DNA from 3 places in the Pannonibacter anstelovis genome. Region 1 is predicted to be linked to each of the others. Evidence: riboswitches for the same ligand, from Rfam matches in the RefSeq annotation. Region 1 holds a riboswitch; each other region holds the start of a gene.
What was found. Region 1 has a riboswitch for cobalamin ahead of V6L75_RS00960 (energy-coupling factor ABC transporter permease). Riboswitches for the same ligand answer to the same signal wherever they lie in the genome.
Positions count from the first base shown of each region.

Region 1 (3,855 bases):
CCGATTCCCTCGCTCAAGATCCGCGTCATCGAGGAACAGGCCGGCGAGGTCACCCTCGTCCTGCCCCGGGCGATGTCACAGAACGATCTGCCGGAGGAATTGCCGGATGAGCTGCTCGATTTTGCCTCTGGCGGCAATGCCAAGGAGTGCTGGTGGAAGTTCAACCAGTGGGCCTACAAGCAGGACTGGCTGCCCAAATAACGCAATCCGTCATGGAGAAACGCCATGCCGCATATGACAGATACCATGGCAGCCGCCCGCGCCCACATTGAGGCTGCGCTGATCGAAAAGGCCACGTATGACGCGGCCTTCTGCAAGCTGCTGAAGAGCAATCCGCATGCCGCGCTCCGTGAGCTGCTGGGCAATGATCCGATCCCGTCGCTGAAGATCACTGTGGTGGAAGAACAGGCCGGCGAAGTCACGCTCGTTCTGCCCCGTAAGATCGCTCAGGACGAGCTGCCGGACGAGCTGCTTGATTATGCCTCTGGTGGAGGGTTCATGAGCCCCTTTTCGCCTCCGGATGCCGATTACATAGTCAAGGGAGATCCTATTTTCGCTGCGCTTTGCAAGAAATGAACAGAACGCCAATTTAACAACAGAGGCCAAATTTATGACGTCCATGACAGATGCCGTTGCCGGCGCCCGCGCCCACATCGAGGCTGCGCTCGTTGCCAGGGCAACTTCCGACACAGCCTTCCGCGAGCTGCTGAAGAGCAATCCGCATGCCGCCATCCGCGACATGTTCGGCAATGACCCGATCCCATCGATGAAGATCAGCGTCGTCGAGGAACAGGCCGGCGAAGTGCTTCTCGTACTGCCGCGCTCCATCGCCGAAGACGAGCTGCCGGATGAGCTTCTGGACTATGCGTCCGGCGGAAATCTGCACAAGTGCTTGAGCGATATAGGTTTCTTTACCCCAATCGAAGGCCGTGGCATCAGGTTCTAAGGGAGACGATCATGAGCGAAATCACAGCCTATCCGTTCGAGAAGGCTCGCGCCGTTCTTGAGGCCGAGCTTCGCAAGAAGGCAGAAACTGACACTGCCTTCCGCAGCGCCCTTCTGAACGATCCGCATGCAGTACTTGTGGAATTGCTTGGCACGGATCCGGTCCCGAGCCTTGCGATCCGGGTCCTGGAAGAAGCTCCCGGAGAGATCGTGCTGGTGCTTCCGCGCCGCATCGAGGCAGATGAACTGCCGGACGAATTGCTCGATTATGCAGCCGGCGGCGCCTACAAGGGCTGCAAGGGCGATGGCTGGACGCAGGACAAGCTGCGCCGCATTGGCTACGACCCATTCTGATCCACGCCTTTGCATGGAGGCCGGGAGTTCCCCGGCCTCTTTTCATGCCAAAGGCTCAGCCCGCCACATGAAGCCTTGCGTTGAACAGCGGGCTGCCGCTGAGCTGCTTCAGAGCCTTTGCGCCCGCCAGCACGCCGAGGTCCACCAGCGGCTCCAGAATGATCACGGTCATGTAAGCCGCACCGAAGCTGGCCACATCAGCGAGGTTCTCAGTGGAGAAACCGTGGCCATAGACGGCCCAGAAGGCCACCCAGGCAACAATGCCGCCCTGATAGGCGGTGGAAAGCGCCAGCGCCTGCGAATATTTCAGGTCCACATACGGTGTCGACGGCGCAATGATTCGCTTTGCCAGCAGGCTGATGCCAAAGAGAGGCACCAGCAGCGTGGTGACATTCATGCCGTATTGCGGCAGGTCGAAGGGTGCAAAGAACAGGCCCTGCATCAGCAGACCGGCGGCTAGCCCGATGGCAGCAGCCCCTGCCCCGAACAGCAGCAGCAGTGTAGAGCCGAGAATCAGATGCACCTCGGACACGCCCACGGGGTGATGCGGCAGCACCTCGAAGAAGCAAAACACGAGCGCAGTGGTCATGATGCTGCGCAGGAGAAGCGGAATGGCACCGCCATTGGTCCGCAGGTCGTCAACGGCGAGTTTTGCTGCAAGCCCGAAAGCCGTTGCCGCTGTGCCATAACTCAGGATGATTTTCGCGCCTTCAACGACGCCTTCTTCGATATGCATGCTCGTTCCTTTCTGCGCCCGCCGCGCATTGGACTGGATTGGGCTTTGCGCCCGGTCATGTGATGGACAGGTATCCTGGCTTACGGTTCACCGCTTCGCCTGCCTTCCCAGCCCTTGCGGGGCCAGTGGCATAGAGGCATCGCTCGCCGTTTACAGTTGCGGGGGCAGCCGGGGAATCAGGCCTTGCACGATGTGCGGGCCCTCACCCCGTTCCCTGTTTTTTGCCGTAGCAGCATCTGTCTGCGCGGCCCATCAGCTTCACTCTAGCCCAGATAGAAACAATGCCATAGCATTTGTGCGTTCATGCATGTCTTTCCACATACCGGCAAAAAGTATGAGCCAGGCGCATCAAAGCGCCGTGAAATCGCCCGCTTTGACAGATCATTTCACAAAGCCGTTATGCTGGAGTAGTTTACCATGCATCATCGATAGCCGCGTTCCAGCCAAAGACCTGTGTGTGACGCAGGTCACGGACCTTTATGGCAAGGTTGGGACATGGTTCCGGCGGTTTAGATTTCAGTTCTCAATCTGGAGCTTCAAATGCGATCCTTTCTGATGCGTGGTGTCAGTGTCTCCGTCATGGCCTTGGCGCTGACCCACGGTGCGCTGGCTTTCGAGGCGACCGGCAACGATGTTGCCGATGCCTTCCTGTCACGGGTAGAGGCCGGCAATGTAAAGGTCGTGTCGGTCGGCAGCGTTTCCGAAGATGGCGATCAGGTAACCCTTGAGGATGTCGCCCTTGAAGGCAAGACACCGGAAGATGGTTCCGGCACCATCGGCATCATCACCCTGACCAACGGTGAAGAAAAGTCAGATGGGACGATGAGCCTTGATGGCGTCGCCATCGAGGAAGCCGTGCTTGAAGACAAGGACGGCGCATCTGTGTCGATGGCATCGCTGACCCTGACAGGTGTGGTTCTTCCGCCTGCTGACGGGTCCAAATCCTTCGAGGAAACTGCAGATTACAACACCATCGAGGCTGAAGGTATCGAGATCGCCGAAGGTGACGTTACCAAGGCCTCGCTGGACACCGTCTATGCTGCGATCAACAGCCGCGAAGGCAATCTGCCAACCTCGGGCGAACTGAACATGACGGGTATCGCCATTGCGGTTTCAGAGCTTGACGCAGGCACTGCCAAGCAGCTCACCGATCTTGGCTATGAGACCGTGAATGCCGAAGTGGCGGCAGAGTTCAAGTGGGATCCGGTCACCGGTGTGCTTGACCTGCCGAGGCTCGACATGACCGCAGCTGAAATGGGCGGCGTCGCCCTGGCTGTGCAGATCGGCGGCCTGACCAAGGAAGTGGCCGAGAAGCTGGAAGCAGCCAAGGACAACAGCGACGAAGCCATGGCTATCCTGCAGGGCCTGACGCTGAACTCCATGCGCCTGCGCTTCGACAACGGCTCGATCGTCGACCGCCTCCTCGACCAGCAGGCCAAGACTGCAGGATCGGACCGAGCCGCAGTCGTTAGCCAGCTCAAGACCGGCCTGCCGATGATGCTCGCCCTGCTTCAGAACCCGGAGTTCCAGGCCAAGGTGGCAGCTGCTGCCGGCGAATTCCTGGACAACCCCGTGTCACTGCAGGCTGACGCCAAGCCGGCAGCTCCTGTTTCCGTCGCGCAGATCTTCGGAACGGCAGTCATGGCACCGCAGGGCCTGCCGCAGATCCTTGGGATCGACGTCACGGCCAACAAGAAATAAGCGCCGTTTGACGGTCCCGCGCCGGCCGATGGGTTCCCGCGATGGCAGCCCATCAATGGCACCATAGACCGGACGCATGAATTCGGAACCAGCCAGCGCGGCGGTTTGACTGAACTGCC
Region 1 covers NZ_JBAKBF010000001.1:212,361-216,215, reverse strand. The annotation lists gene V6L75_RS00980 (NHLP leader peptide family RiPP precursor) at 1-201, shown strand, start outside; gene V6L75_RS00975 (NHLP leader peptide family natural product precursor) at 226-576, shown strand; gene V6L75_RS00970 (NHLP leader peptide family natural product precursor) at 611-946, shown strand; gene V6L75_RS00965 (NHLP leader peptide family RiPP precursor) at 958-1,299, shown strand; gene V6L75_RS00960 (energy-coupling factor ABC transporter permease) at 1,355-2,035, opposite strand; cobalamin riboswitch at 2,084-2,303, opposite strand; gene V6L75_RS00955 (hypothetical protein) at 2,576-3,736, shown strand.

Region 2 (3,855 bases), on a different contig from region 1:
CAACGGACAAGGAATACAACGTGGTGCGCGCCTACAAGGCGGGCTGGGGCGGCGTCGTGTGGAAGACGCTGGGCGAGGACCCGAATGTGGTCAACGTCAATGGCCCGCGCTATGGCGCCATTCATGGCAAGGACCGCCAGCTCATCGGCCTCAACAACATCGAGCTGATCACCGACCGGCCGCTTGAGGTGAACCTGCAGGAAATCAAGCGCGTCAAGCGCGACTGGAAGGACCGCGCCCTTGTCGTGTCCCTGATGGTGCCCTGCGAGGAGGCCAACTGGGCCGCGATCCTCAAGCGCGTGGAAGAGACCGAGGCCGATGGCGTGGAGCTGAACTTCGGCTGCCCGCATGGCATGAGCGAGCGTGGCATGGGCTCGGCCGTGGGCCAGGTGCCGGAATATATCGAGATGGTCACCCGCTGGGCCAAGAAGCACACCCGCATGCCGGTGATCGTCAAGCTGACGCCCAACATCACCGACGTGCGCAAGCCCGCACAGGCCGCCAAACGCGGCGGAGCGGATGCGGTGTCGCTGATCAACACCATCAATTCCATCGTGGGTGTTGACCTTGACCGCATGGCGCCAACGCCGACCATTGACGGCAAGGGCTCGCACGGGGGCTATTGCGGCCCGGCGGTGAAGCCGATTGCCCTCAACATGGTGGCGGAAATCGCCCGTGATCCGGAAACCTATGGCCTGCCCATATCCGGCATCGGCGGCGTCACCACCTGGCGCGATGCGGCAGAGTTCATTGCCCTCGGCGCCGGCAACGTGCAGGTCTGCACCGCCGCCATGACCTATGGCTTCAAGATCGTCGAGGAGATGATCGAGGGGCTGAAGGACTGGATGGGCGGGGCCGGTTACGAGCGGATTTCGGACTTCTCAGGCCGTGCAGTGCCCAATGTCACCGACTGGCGCTACCTCAACCTCAACTACATCGCCAAGGCGAAGATCGACGAGGACCTCTGCATCAAGTGTGGCCGCTGCCACATCGCCTGCGAGGACACCTCGCATCAGGCGATCACCAGCATGGTGGACGGGGTACGCAAGTTCGAAGTGATCGACGAGGAATGCGTCGGCTGCAATCTCTGCGTCTCGGTCTGCCCGGTGGAAAATTGCATCACCATGGAACCAATGGCCACCGGAACCGTTGATCCGCGGACGGGCCGTACCGTCTCTGGGGACTATGCCAACTGGACGACACATCCGAACAACCCCAGCGCCCGCATCGCCGCCGAGTGACGGAGCCACCGGGGAGCTTTGCTCAACGGGAATTGTTCGAACACTGCGGCGCCTGAGCGTTCCAAGTCTTGATGCGTCAGCATCTTAGGACTTGGCGTAAAGGCAGAGACTTGCGACGGCACCCCAGCCCCCGGGATGCCGTTCACCCCAGCTCGATGAGAGGCGACTCCCCCGGCTGCCGGCATAGGCAGCCGGGGATTTTTTTGTCCTTACGAAGCCATATATTGTAATGTTATCTTATAACATATATCACTACCCCAGTATGAAAACCTGTTCCGGATTTATGACGATGGAGCTTGACAGGAAGGACGGCGGATTTGATCATCTGCGGCGATGGTTCCCGGCTGGCAAAGCCTTGGCCGGGTGAAAAGGGAACACGGTACGGTGTAGCCAACAGGCGCCAAGTCCGTGACTGCCCCCGCAACTGTAGGCGGCGAGCGACCCCGGGTGATCCACTGTTCCACCGAGGAACGGGAAGGACCGGGCAAGCGGCGACCCGCAAGTCAGGAGACCTGCCATCACAACAGACCTCAAACCGCCGGGCGGGGTGTCCCGGAAGGAGCATGTCCATGACCATTCAGGGACCGGCCTTGGCCGGAACACCTGCGCCTGCGCCTATGCAGCAGGCCATCCCGAAGACGGAAGGCCCCTCCCCTTCCCATTATCTCACGATCTGCGTTACATGCCGCGACAAGGAGACCGGCGAACGGCCCGGGCATGATCTAGGCACAGCCCTTGCCAGCGCGCTGCAGGCCGATACGGACTGGTCCGTCTCAGGCGTTGAATGCATGGCCGCCTGTGGCCAGCCCTGCACTGTCGCCCTGACCGCACAGTTCAAGACCGGCTGGCTGTTCGGGCACCTGACGCTGGAAGACGTGCCGGACATTGCCGCTTTTGCCCGCCAGTATCACGGTCTGGCCGATGGCTGGTGCAAGGCATCCGAGCGTCCGGGCCGGATGGCGAAGACGGCGCTGGCCCGCATTCCCGCACCCGGCCGCACAACCACCTTCAGGCCCGGCACGTGAGCGCGCCTTTCTTCGAGGCTGATAACCTCGGCTGGGGGCCGCGCGGAAACCTCACGCTCCTCTCCGGGATCAGCTTCACCGTCAATCAGGGTGAGATGCTGGCCATTTGCGGTGCCAATGGGGCGGGAAAATCGTCGCTGCTGCGACTGCTTTACCGCTTCCACAAGCCGCAGACAGGTGACGTGCGGCTGGAGGGCACGAGCCTTTGGGCCATGTCCAGCCGTGACACGGCCCGCCGCATTGCCGTGGTACTGCAGGAGCAGCCGACGGATTTTGCCCTGACCGTGCGCCAGATCGTCAGCCTCGGCCGCCTGCCGCATCAGCGCGGACTTGCGGCAGCAGGAGCGCGTGACGGCGAGGTGGTGGAGCATGCCCTGGCCCGGCTGCATCTGACGGCGCTGAGCGAGCGCTCCTTCGGCACCCTGTCCGGCGGCGAGCGCCAGCGTGTGCTGGTGGCCCGTGCGCTGGCGCAGGAGCCGCGCCTGCTGATCCTTGATGAGCCGACGAACCATCTCGATATCCGCCACCAGCTGGAGCTGATGGCCCTGCTGCGCGGCCTGCCGCTGACGGTGATCACCACCCTGCATGACCTGACGCTGGCCGCAGAGCATGCTGACCGGGTGCTGCTGCTCGCCAACGGCACCGTGCTCGCCATGGACAGGCCGGAAGCGGCGCTGACCGAAGCCAATATCGCCGGGGCTTTCTCCGTCCGTTCACGGATCGATACCTCCGGCCATTCCCCCCGTTTTTCCTTTCACTTGTGAGATCTGACCGATGCGTATAGCCCTTGCTTTCGCCGCCCTTCTGGCCACCACCGCCAGCGCCTTTGCCTATCCGGTGACGGTGAAAAGCTGCAACCGCGATGTCACCTTTGACGCCGCCCCCACACGCGCCATCTCCAATGACGTGAACCTCACCGAAATGATGCTGGTGCTGGGCCTGACGGACCACATGGCCGGTTACACCGGCGTGTCCGGCTGGAAGACGCTGGACCCGGAGATGCGCGAAGGCGTGAAGGAGCTGCCGGAACTCGCCGAAAAATACCCCACCAAGGAAGTGCTGCTGGGTGCGGAAGCCGATTTCTATTTCGCAGGCTGGAACTACGGCATGAAGGTGGGCGGCGAGGTGACGCCGGAAACGCTAGCCCCCTTCGGTATCAAGGTCTATGAGCTGACCGAAAGCTGCATCCACATCGGCCCCAGGGAGAAGATCTCCATGGCCGACATGTACAACGATCTTCTGAACCTCGGGACGATCTTCGGCGTCGAGGACAAGGCCAGGGCGCTGGTCGCCGGTTACGAGGCAAAGCTTGCCGAAGTGACCGCCAGGGTAAAGGAGCCGGGCAAGGAGCCGCTGCGCGTCTTCGTCTATGACAGCGGCGAGGACACGCCCTTCACCGCAGGCCGCTATGCCATGCCCACCGCCCTCATCGAGGCCGCAGGCGGGCGCAACATCATGGATGATCTCGACAAGAGCTGGGCCACCGTCGCCTGGGAGCCGGTGATCGAGCGCAACCCGGAAGTGGTCGTTATCGTCAACTACGGGCAGGTGACAGCGGACCAGAAGATCGCCTTCATGAAGTCCAACCC
Region 2 covers NZ_JBAKBF010000007.1:31,911-35,765, reverse strand. The annotation lists gene preA (NAD-dependent dihydropyrimidine dehydrogenase subunit PreA) at 1-1,241, shown strand, start outside; cobalamin riboswitch at 1,559-1,775, shown strand; gene V6L75_RS12185 (DUF1636 domain-containing protein) at 1,811-2,266, shown strand; gene V6L75_RS12180 (ABC transporter ATP-binding protein) at 2,263-3,030, shown strand; gene V6L75_RS12175 (ABC transporter substrate-binding protein) at 3,041-3,855, shown strand, end outside.
Region 2: another riboswitch for cobalamin. It lies ahead of V6L75_RS12185 (DUF1636 domain-containing protein); the one in region 1 lies ahead of V6L75_RS00960 (energy-coupling factor ABC transporter permease).

Region 3 (3,855 bases), on a different contig from region 1:
AAGCGCATGATGTCCGGGTGGTGGGCGTTGAGATACACCGCTCCCGCGCCCTGACGGGCACCCAGCTGGTTGGCATAGGAGAAGCTGTCTTCCAGCAGCTTCATCACCGGGATGACGCCGGAAGACTGGTTCTCGATGTGCTTGATGGGCGCACCCGATTCGCGCAGGTTCGTCAGGCACAGGGCTACGCCGCCGCCGCGCTTGGACAGCTGCAGCGCCGAATTGATCGACCGGCCGATGGACTCCATGTTGTCTTCGATGCGCAGCAGGAAGCAGGACACCAGCTCGCCGCGGCTCTTCTTGCCCGCGTTGAGGAAGGTCGGCGTTGCCGGCTGGAAGCGGCCGGTGATGATCTCTTCCATCATCGCCATGGCAAGGGCTTCGTCGCCGCGTGCCAGCGCCAGCGCCACCATGCAGACGCGGTCTTCGTAGCGCTCCAGATAGCGCTTTCCGTCAAACGTCTTCAGCGTATAGGACGTGTAATACTTGAAGGCGCCGAGGAAGGTCGGGAAGCGGAACTTCTTCGCATAGGCAGCGTCGAACAGGTCGCGCACGAATTCGAAGGAATACTGTTCCAGAACCTCGGGCTCGTAGTAGCCCTCGGTGACCAGATAATCGAGCTTCTCCTTCAGATTATGGAAGAAGACCGTGTTCTGGTTCACGTGCGAGAGGAAATACTGGCGAGCGGCCTCGCGGTCCTTCTCGAACTGGATCTTTCCCTCATCATCATAGAGGTTCAGCATCGCGTTCAGCGCGTGATAGTCCAGCGCCGTGGACTGACGGGCATTGCTGCCGCCGGAAGCCGGGGCAACGGCTGCGGAGTGGGTCTTTGCGCCCGCGTCCTGCGGGGAATCCGTGTCTAGCATGTCCAAAACCGTTCCAGTCCGAGGGTGACGTTCCCGACATCTTCCGCCGTGCCCAGAAGCTCGAACCTGTAGAGGAACGGCACGTTGCACTTGGCGGAAATGATGTTGCCGGCGATGGCATAGCCTTCGCCAAAATTGGTGTTTCCCGCAGCAATGACGCCGCGTAGGAGAGTGCGGTTCTGCTCCTCGTTGAGAAAGCGGATCACGGGCTTGGGCACCGCGCCCTTCGGGGTGCCGCCGCCATAGGTCGGTGTCACCAGCACGAAGGGCTCGCTTACGAGGGGCACGGGCGCACTGGCGTCCACGGGCAGGCGGATGGCGTCCATACCCAGCTTCTCAACGAAGCGCCGGGTATTTTCCGAAGTGCTGGAAAAATAGACGAGCCTGGCCATGGTGCATGCGCCCTTCAGTGTTTCAGGCGAGGCCGCCGATCAGGTCCGGGCGGAAACCGGCCCAGTGGTTTTCGCCGGCAACAACCACCGGCACCTGGCGGTAGCCAAGACCGGTCACATAGTCATAGGCCGCCGTATCTTCGGAGATATCGACCAGCGTGTAGTCAATGCCCTTGCGCTCAAGGGCGCGAGTGGTGGCATTGCACTGGACGCAGGCGGGCTTGCTGTAGACGGTGACGGTCATCGGTCGTTCCTCGTATGACGGACGTAACAAAGGGTTCGGCCACGCGTCTGCGCAGCCGGTATCAGATGAAAACTCAAGGACAAATTTACGCGCCCCAACCAGATAGTGTCCGGCGGAACGGTGGAAACAGGCCGCGGGCAACTACCCGGGCGGAAACTCGTAAACGGCTCTCTTCATCATGCCTGCACCCCGAAGCACTGCTGCCGAAGCAGATGGCGCTGGCCAGAGGGAGCGGACAGCCCGGCATAACCGGACATGAACTGACCACACCCCTCCGGCACCCCGCCGGTGGACGTTACGTTCAAGGCAGGTCTCCTGGCTCACGGGTCATCACGCCGCCCCGCCTTCCCAGGCCTTGCGGCCAAGTGGCAGAATAGGACGAACGCTCTCCGTTCACAGTTGCGGGGGCAGCCTGGGAATTGCCGGATTTCCGCCGGTTTCACCCTGTTCCCGTCTTAGCTCATCGGCGTTTCCGCCAGAGAACCCTGAACAGGAGTCAACATAGCGGAGATTCGATTTTTATCAATCCCTATGTGAAATGGCGTCGGATACCCACAAGATGTAGTGATCCGGCTCAAAGCCAGCACGGCCGGAAAATGGCGGAAATCTGCGAAAGAGCGCTTCAGACCATGAAAAAGGGCACCCCTTTTGAGGGTGCCCTCGATGGCAAAATTGTGTTTTCCGGGGATCAGTGCACGCCAGATCTTGATACCTCTGGACTCAGCTGACCGGGGCTTCAGTCAGCCAGATCCTCGACGCTTGCCACCTGGCCGTCTTCATCAAGACGGTAGACGACTGGTGCGCCGGTGCCCAGTTCGCGCTTGAGGATCTGTTCCGGCGTCAGCTTTTCCAGTTCCATGATCAGCGCGCGCAGGGAGTTGCCGTGGGCGGCAACGATGACGCGGGTGCCTTCCATGACGCGCGGCAGGATCTCGGCGCGGTAATAGGGCAGAACGCGCTCGGCGGTCATCTTCAGGCTTTCGCCGCCCGGAGGGGGCACGTCGAAGGAGCGGCGCCAGATGTGCACCTGCTCTTCACCGAACTTCTCGCGGGCTTCATCCTTGTTCATGCCGGTGATGTCGCCGTAGTCGCGCTCATTCAGGGCCTGATTGCGGATCGTCTCCAGGCCCTCCTGGCCGAGTTCGGCAAGGATGAGCTTCAGCGTGTGCTGCGCACGGGTCAGGTCCGAGGTGAAGGCGACGTCGAACTTCAGCTTCATGTCGCGCAGCTTGCCGCCGGCGGCCTTGGCTTCACCGATGCCCTGCTCAGTCAGGTCCGGGTCCTTCCAGCCGGTGAAGAGGTTCTTGAGGTTCCATTCGCTCTGGCCGTGGCGGACGAGCACCAAGAGACGTTCCATGCACCGATCTCCTTGAATTTCTGAATTTGTGTCAGTCGTTGAGGCCGAGCACGTCGGCCATGGAGTAAAGACCCGGCTTGCGGTCACGCGCCCACAGGGCTGCCCTGACTGCACCACGGGCAAAGATCTGGCGGTCTTCCGCCTTGTGGGTCAGTTCGACCCGCTCACCCTCACCGGCGAGGATGACGGTGTGGTCGCCGACGACAGACCCACCGCGCAGGGTGGCGAAACCGATGGTGCCGGCCTCACGCGGGCCGGTATGCCCGTCGCGCACCCGCACCGAATGCTCTGCAAGGCCGATGCCGCGCCCTTCGGCCGCAGCCTCGCCCAGCAGCAGCGCCGTGCCGGAGGGTGCATCCACCTTGTGGCGGTGATGCATCTCGACGATTTCCAGATCGTAATCGGGGCCAAGGGCTGCAGCGGCCTTCTTCACCAGCGCCGCCAGCAGATTGACGCCAAGGCTCATGTTGCCGGACTTGACGAGCCGGGCATGGCGGGCGGCGGCTTCCAGCTTCGGCTGGTCCTCGTCCGTCCAGCCCGTGGTGCCAATCACATGCACGATGCGCGCCTGGGCGGCGAGTTCGGCAAAATGCAGGCTGGCCTTGGGAGCGGTGAAATCCAGCACGCCTTCGGCGGCAGCAAAAGCGGTCAGCGGATCATCCGTCACCTTGACGCCGAGCGGGCCGAGACCTGCCAGCTCACCTGCATCTTTCCCCAGAGCAGGAGAGCCTTCCCGTTCGATGGCGGCGGCGAGCACGCTGCCTTCCATGGCGGTGATGGCGCGCACAAGGGCCTGGCCCATCCGGCCCGCAGCCCCGACGACGACAAGACGCATCTGGCTCATGTGTGTTCCTGAATTTGTTTCCGGCCCGATATATCAGGCGGGAGGGGCGCGCGAAAGGGCTTGTGGCGGTGAAGCTGTGTGCCCGGGCCACGTGTATTCGTGCCCGGGGTGCCTTGTCTTCACACGCAGTGCTGAAGCGAGGGTGCCGCAGG
Region 3 covers NZ_JBAKBF010000003.1:174,342-178,196, reverse strand. The annotation lists gene nrdE (class 1b ribonucleoside-diphosphate reductase subunit alpha) at 1-866, opposite strand, end outside; gene nrdI (class Ib ribonucleoside-diphosphate reductase assembly flavoprotein NrdI) at 860-1,258, opposite strand; gene nrdH (glutaredoxin-like protein NrdH) at 1,281-1,502, opposite strand; cobalamin riboswitch at 1,791-2,005, opposite strand; gene V6L75_RS06105 (2,3-bisphosphoglycerate-dependent phosphoglycerate mutase) at 2,239-2,859, opposite strand; gene dapB (4-hydroxy-tetrahydrodipicolinate reductase) at 2,891-3,703, opposite strand.
Region 3: another riboswitch for cobalamin. It lies ahead of nrdH (glutaredoxin-like protein NrdH); the one in region 1 lies ahead of V6L75_RS00960 (energy-coupling factor ABC transporter permease).